DNA from 2 places in the Kosakonia sp. SMBL-WEM22 genome. Region 1 is predicted to be linked to the other one. Evidence: predicted binding sites of a transcription regulator. Region 1 holds the regulator's gene; the other holds the start of a gene.
The links. The regulator sigma-54, encoded in region 1, starts transcription at its own class of promoters, with help from an activator protein. The targets are predictions, from matches to a motif close to GTTGGCACANNTTTCGCTNT.

Region 1 (3,505 bases):
ATCAGGGTGTTGCGATCCGCATCTAAAAAGAGCAGCTGCGGGGAAAACGCCTCCGGCAGGTTGCTCATCGCCTGCTCAAAGATCTCTGGTGACTCTGGCATGTTGCGCACGTCGATACTGACAGCGGCAGAGATCTGGCGTTCGGCGAGGGTTTGCGCCAGTTCCGGCAACAGCACAACCGGCAGGTTATCAACACAGTAGAAACCCATATCTTCCAGTGCGCGTAGCGCCACGGATTTCCCTGAACCCGAACGACCACTGACGATCATCAGGACCATGGGGCATTTCTCCTCAGAACGACTGACAAGTAGAGTCTTATCCGGTTACGCATCGCCGCGCTCGCCTTCTGTCTGGGTGATGATCGCATAGAGCTCTTCATCACTCTGCGCGCCGCGCAGACGTCGACAAATGGTTTTATCCGCCAGCCGCTTGGCCACCAGCGAAAGCGTGTGCAGGTGCGTTTTAGTTTGATCTGCCGGCACCAGCAGCGCAAAGAGCAGATCAACGGGTTGGTTATCGATAGCGTCGAAGGCAATCGGCGTTTCGAGTTGCACAAACACGCCGACGGCGCGGAGTGTATCTTCCTCGAGCTTACCGTGGGGAATGGCGATACCGTTTCCAATGCCGGTGCTGCCCATTTTTTCACGCGTAAGAACTGCCTCGAAGACCACCTGTGGCGGCAGACCTAGCTGTTTCGCCGCCAGCTCGCTGATAATTTCCAGCGCGCGTTTTTTGCTCTGGCAGTGTACGCCGCTACGGGTACATTCCTGGTTAAGCACTGTGCTCAGTTGAAGAGCCGAATCGTTATTCATCATAATTTCACCTAAGCGACGCCGGAGCCAGCACCCAACCGGGTTGCGGTCGGGTGCAACGCGCCAGACAGACGCCCGGACAATTAGTGTTGTTTCAGTTTATCTTTATGCTTCGTGAGCTGCCGCGCCAGTTTATCAATTAAACCGTCAATAGCAGCATACATATCTTGTCCTTCCGCACTGGCATGCAGTTCGCCTCCATTCACATGCAGCGTGGCATCTGAAATGTGCGTCACCTTTTCCACTTTCAACACAACATAAACCTGGTTAATCCTGTCGAAATAGTGCTCCAGCTTGGCAAATTTGCTGTTTACAAACTCGCGCAGGGCATCGGTAATCTCAACGTTTTGTCCGGTGATGTTTAGCTGCATAGTGTCTTCCTTATCGGTTGGGTCACACCAGCTGTTTACGCTGGTTAGACGGCGGAATGGATAAAGATTCTCGATACTTCGCAACGGTTCGCCGCGCGACCATGATCCCCTGATCGGAGAGCAGGGTCGTCAGCTTACTGTCGCTCAGTGGTTTTGCAGGGTTTTCCGCGGCGATTAACTTCTTAACCAGTGCGCGAATGGCCGTGGAGGAAGCTTCGCCGCCGCCTTCGGTATTAACATGGCTGGAGAAGAAATACTTCAGTTCAAAAATGCCGCGAGGACTGTGCAGGTACTTCTGGGTGGTAACACGAGAGATAGTGGACTCGTGCATCTCGACGGCCTGGGCGATATCTGCCAGCACCATCGGTTTCATAAATTCTTCGCCCTGCTCAAAGAAAGCCTGCTGCTGCTCGACGATGCAGCGGCTGACGCGCAGCAGCGTGTCGTTGCGGCTCTCCAGACTTTTGATCAACCACTTCGCTTCCTGCAAATTACTGCGAATGAACTGCGTGTCGGCGTCGTTGCGTCCGCCGCTGCCCATCGCTGCATACTGCTGGTTGATCTTAAGGCGTGGAATGCTGTCGGCGTTGAGTTCCACTACCCAGCGCCCATTGTGTTTGCGCACCAGTACATCGGGGATCACATACTCCGGCTCGCTGGTCTGGATCGACTGGCCAGGACGCGGATCGAGAGACTGGATCAGATTGACCGCCTCTTTAAGCACATCCTCTTTTAGGCGCGTGACGCGCATCAACGAGCGAAAGTCATGATTGGCCAGCAGATCGAGATGATCGCAGATGATAAGCCGGGCCTCTTCGCACCACGGCGTCGCTTTCGCGAACTGGGAGAGTTGAACCAGCAGGCAGTCGCGCAGGTCCCGCGCTGCAACGCCAACAGGATCGAAACGCTGAACGCGCTTTAGCACCGCTTCGACCTCATCCATGCCAATCTCGTCATTCCCCATGCTCTCGAGGATCTCCGCAAGCGTCACGGTGAGATAGCCAGTTTCGTCGACGGCATCAACGATCGACGTCGCAATGGCGCGATCCGTATCGGAGAAGGGGGTCAGCTCAACCTGCCACATCAGGTAATCCTGTAGCGACTGGGTAGTTTCGCCCTGGTAGATCGGCAGTTCATCATCAATGTAATCATTACTGCTGCCTGACGGGGTGCCAGCGGTGTAGATCTCATCCCAGCTGGCATCCAGCGGCAGTTCATCGGGCATCTCTTTCTGTTCGAGTGCATCCGCAGTGTCCAGGCCATCTTTTTCCTGAACCTGTTCGCTATCCACTTCTTCGTGAAGATCGGTTTGTTCCAACAGTGGGTTGCTCTCCAGCGCCTGCTGAAGTTCCTGCTGAAGTTCCAACGTGGACAACTGCAAAAGACGAATGGCCTGTTGCAGTTGTGGCGTCATGGCTAGCTGTTGGCTAAGCCGTAGTTGCAAACCTTGCTTCATATTCAGAACAGCACTCTCCGACAAAAAATGTCAATGAACCTTACCCTATCAGAGTCTGAAGTCTTCCCCAAGATATACGCGCTTAACGTGTTCGTCTTCAAGGATTTGCTGCGGCGTGCCGTGGGCGATGAGATGCCCCTGGCTGACAATATAGGCGCGCTCACAAACAGCCAGCGTTTCGCGCACGTTGTGATCGGTAATCAGCACCCCAAGCCCGCTGTCGCGCAGATGTTCAATAATGCGTTTGATGTCGATAACCGAGATCGGGTCAACGCCGGCAAAGGGTTCATCGAGCAGGATAAATTTCGGGTTGGCCGCCAGCGCGCGGGCAATCTCGACGCGACGGCGTTCACCGCCGGAGAGCGCCTGGCCCATGCTGTCGCGCAGGTGATCAATATGGAACTCTTCCATCAGCTCATTGGCGCGATCTTCACGCTGTTCCGCAGTGAGATCGTCACGAATCTGCAGCACCGCCATCAGGTTGTCGTAGACGCTGAGGCGTCGGAAGATGGAGGCTTCTTGCGGCAGATAGCCGATACCGCGGCGCGCGCGCGCATGCAGCGGCAGCAGGCTGATATCTTCATCATCAATAATGATGTTGCCTGCATCGCGCGCGACAATGCCAACCACCATATAGAAGGTGGTGGTTTTCCCTGCGCCGTTAGGGCCAAGCAAGCCGACGATTTCACCGGAGTTAACGGTCAGACTGACGTCTTCGACCACGCGACGGCCTTTGTAAGCCTTGGCGAGATTCTTTGCAGTTAATGTTGCCATAACGGATTAGTTACTCTTCTTTTGCGCCGGGGCCGGGGCGGATTTATTGCTCTTGTCCTGCAGCTGCGACGGTACCAGTACGGTTGTCACGC
Region 2 (3,505 bases), 1.7 Mb from region 1:
AAGTCTGCCCCCAGGTACGGCCGAGCAGCCAGCGCGGGGCGCAGACCGCCTCCTGCAATCCCATCCCTTGCAACACGTGGCGGGTAAAGATCGCCGCCTGGGTCTGCGGCTGCCCGTCGCCGCCCATCGTACCGTAGACCATGGTGCGACCATCGTTAAGCCGCGCCGCCGCAGGGTTTAAGGTGTGGAACGGCTGTTTGCCCGGCATCAGCGCGAGCAGGTGTTGCGGGTCGAGGCTGAAGGCCGCGCCGCGGTTTTGCAGCAGCACGCCGCTCTCCGGCAGCACCACGCCGCTGCCAAACTCGTGATAGATACTCTGGATAAACGACACTGCCAGCCCGTTTTTATCCACCACGCCCATCCACACCGTATCCCCCGGCCCTTTGCCTGGGCCCCAGGGTGCAGCACGCTGCTCATCGATGCTGGCGGCGAGCTGTTCCAGCGGTGCCTGCTCCAGCAGGCTCTGCACCGGCAGCGTGACGTGGCGCGGATCGGTGATATAGCGGTCGCGCAGGCCAAAGGCTTTTTTGGTCGCTTCGACAATTCGGTGGATGGTCTGCACTTCGCTGGCCTGTTCCATCGCCAGGTGATCGGTAATGCCGAGGATCGCCAGCGATACCAGCCCCTGAGTGGGCGGCGTCATGTTGAACACCTCACCCTGGCTGTGCGCCAGCCGCAGCGGCACGCGGCGCTGGGCGCGATGGTTAGCCAGATCCTGTGCAGTTACCGGCAAACCTAAAGCTGCCATTTCAGCGGCGATAATCGTTGCCAGCGGGCCGCGATAAAAACTGCCCAGCCCCTCAGTGGCAAGCCGGGTCAGGGTGCGCGCCAGTTTCGGCTGGCAAAAGCGGCTCCCCGCCGCGGGCGCAATGCCCTCTGGTAAGAAGGTGTCGGCAAAACCGGGCACATCGACCAGTTCGGCGTATTTCGCCTGGGTGGCGCTGGCCTGCGACTGGGTGACGGGAATGCCGTCGGCGGCGTAGCGAATAGCATCCGCCAGCAGGCGCGACAGCGGAAGCTGCCCACCGCCGAGGGAGGCGGAGACCGCCAGCGCCTCCTCCCAGCCGCTCAGTGTGCCGGGCACGGTTAACGCCGCCAGCGGGCCGCGATGGGGAATATGCGCATGCCCGTCGTAAAAGACGGTGGTCGCATGCTGGCCCGCCGCACCGCTGGCATCGATCGCCAGCGGTTCACCGTTCGGCGGCACGATCAGCCAGAAGCCATCACCGCCAATACCGTTCATATGCGGGTAGACCACCGCAATGGTGGCCGCCGCCGCGACCATCGCTTCAATCGCGTCGCCGCCGTGGCGCAGCACCGAGAGCGCCGACTCGCTGGCAAGGTGGTGCGGCGTTACCGCCATACCGGAGGGGGCCATATTACTCTGCATCGTCACGCTTCCTTTTTTGCGGGTATAGCAGAGTGTTAAGCAAGAGCTGTTCCAGATTGACGCGATACGTTTCACTGTGTCAGCTTTAGCTGAAACAAAAGTTGCAGGAGGCGTTATGCAGCAGCTCGATATGCGCTTACGCGCGTGTTACGACCACCTCTCGCCGCAGGAGCAGCGGGTGGCCGCCTTTATTCTCGACCACTTCGACGACCTGGTGAGCTACAACAGCGCCGAGCTTGCGCGCTTAAGCGGCGTGTCGAAAGCGACCGTCAGCCGCCTGTTTCGCCGGCTCGGTTATGACAACTTTAAAGCGATGCGCGATGAGCTGCGCACCCTGCGCCAGAGCGGAATGCCGCTGGCGGAAAGCCGCGAGGCGGTGCAGGGCAATACGCTGCTGGCGCGCCACTATAAGCAGGAGATGGCGAACCTGACCCAGTGGATCAATAGCCTCGATGCGGCGCAGTTTGCCGCCATTATCACTGCCCTGAGCGCTGCCCGGCGGGTGGTGATTATCGGCTTTCGCAACAGCGCGCCGGTGGCGCTGCATCTGCGCCAGCAGTTATTGCAAAGCCGCGGGCAGGTGGCGGTGATGCCGCAGCCGGGGCAGACGCTGGCAGAAGAAATTGTCGATCTTACCGGGGAGGATATGGTGGTGATGGTGGCGTTTCGCCGCCGTCCGCGCGGCGTGCGTCCGCTGCTGGAGACGCTGCAAAGCCGCGGGGTGCCGGTGCTGGTGCTGAGCGAAGCGCAGGCCAGCGGGCTGAAAGCCGTTAGCCGCTGGCATATCGGCCTGCCGCTGGAGAGCGTCTCGGCGTTCGACAGCTACAGCAGCGCCATGAGCCTGGTGAACCTGCTCGCCAACGCGCTGCTACACACTACCCTCAGCGAAGGGCGCCAGCGCATCCATACCATCGCCGCGCTCTATCAGGATCTCGACGAACTCGAACCGCGCTGATGCACTTTTTTGGTGCTTTCGCACCACGCTGATGACTCCACGCGGGGCACGCTGTGCCCCCGATTTTGTGGTTTACCCCCCAGTCCTGCCCCTTTCATCTATGGCACATTAGTTGCAGAAATAGCAAATAAGAACCTTTTGTTTCATTGATCCGGATAAAGGACGTGCCAATGTTTGATCTCTCCAGCAGTTCACAAATCAACCCGCCGCAGCGCCTGTTAATGGGGCCGGGGCCGATCAATGCCGACCCGCGCGTGCTGCGCGCGATGGCGAGCCAGCTTATCGGCCAGTACGATCCGGTAATGACTGGCTACATGAACGAGGTGATGGCGCTCTATCGCGGCGTCTTTCGCACCGAAAACCGCTGGACGATGCTGGTGGATGGCACCTCGCGCGCCGGTATTGAGGCGATCCTCGTCTCTGCCATTCGCCCCGGCGACCGCGTACTGGTGCCGGTGTTTGGCCGCTTTGGTCACCTGTTATGTGAAATCGCCCGCCGCTGCCGCGCCGAGGTGCATACCATTGAGGTGCCGTGGGGCGAAGTCTTCACCCCGGATCAGATTGAAGAGGCGATCAAGCGCGTTAAGCCGCGCCTGCTGCTGACGGTGCAGGGCGACACCTCGACAACGATGCTGCAACCCCTCGATCAACTGGGCGAGATCTGCCGCCGCCACGATGTACTCTTCTACACCGATGCCACCGCATCGCTTGGCGGCAACCCACTAGAGTGTGATGCCTGGGGGCTGGATGCGGTCTCTGCCGGGTTACAGAAGTGCCTTGGCGGGCCGTCCGGCAGCGCGCCGGTTACCTTAAGCCCGCGCATGGAGGCGGCGATCCGCGCCCGCCGCTGCGTTGAGCAGGGGATCCGCACCGAGGCCCACGAAGACGGCAGCGAGGAGATGATCTACTCCAACTATTTCGATCTCGGCATGGTGATGGATTACTGGGGGCCGGAGCGCCTGAACCATCACACCGAAGCCACCAGCATGCTCTTCGCCGCCCGCGAATGCGCGCGCATTATGCTGGAGGAGGGGATCGATAACCTGATTGCCCGCCACGAACTGCACGGTCGTGCGCTGCTCGCCGGTATCCAGGGAATGGGGCTTGGGGTGTTTGGCGACATCCGCCACAAGATGAATAACGTGCTCGGGGTGATGATC

Region 2: the regulator sigma-54 is predicted to act here: its motif matches at 1,427-1,446, upstream of HF650_RS05000 (gamma-glutamyltransferase family protein).

What each region holds. Positions count from the first base shown of each region.
Region 1 covers NZ_CP051488.1:4,420,470-4,423,974, reverse strand. Annotated here, with positions in the region: gene rapZ (RNase adapter RapZ) at 1-278, opposite strand, end outside; gene ptsN (PTS IIA-like nitrogen regulatory protein PtsN) at 324-815, opposite strand; gene hpf (ribosome hibernation promoting factor) at 896-1,183, opposite strand; gene rpoN (RNA polymerase factor sigma-54) at 1,206-2,639, opposite strand; gene lptB (LPS export ABC transporter ATP-binding protein) at 2,688-3,413, opposite strand; gene lptA (lipopolysaccharide ABC transporter substrate-binding protein LptA) at 3,420-3,505, opposite strand, start outside.
Region 2 covers NZ_CP051488.1:1,055,699-1,059,203, forward strand. Annotated here, with positions in the region: gene HF650_RS05000 (gamma-glutamyltransferase family protein) at 1-1,390, opposite strand, end outside; gene HF650_RS05005 (MurR/RpiR family transcriptional regulator) at 1,506-2,345, shown strand; gene HF650_RS05010 (alanine--glyoxylate aminotransferase family protein) at 2,516-3,505, shown strand, end outside.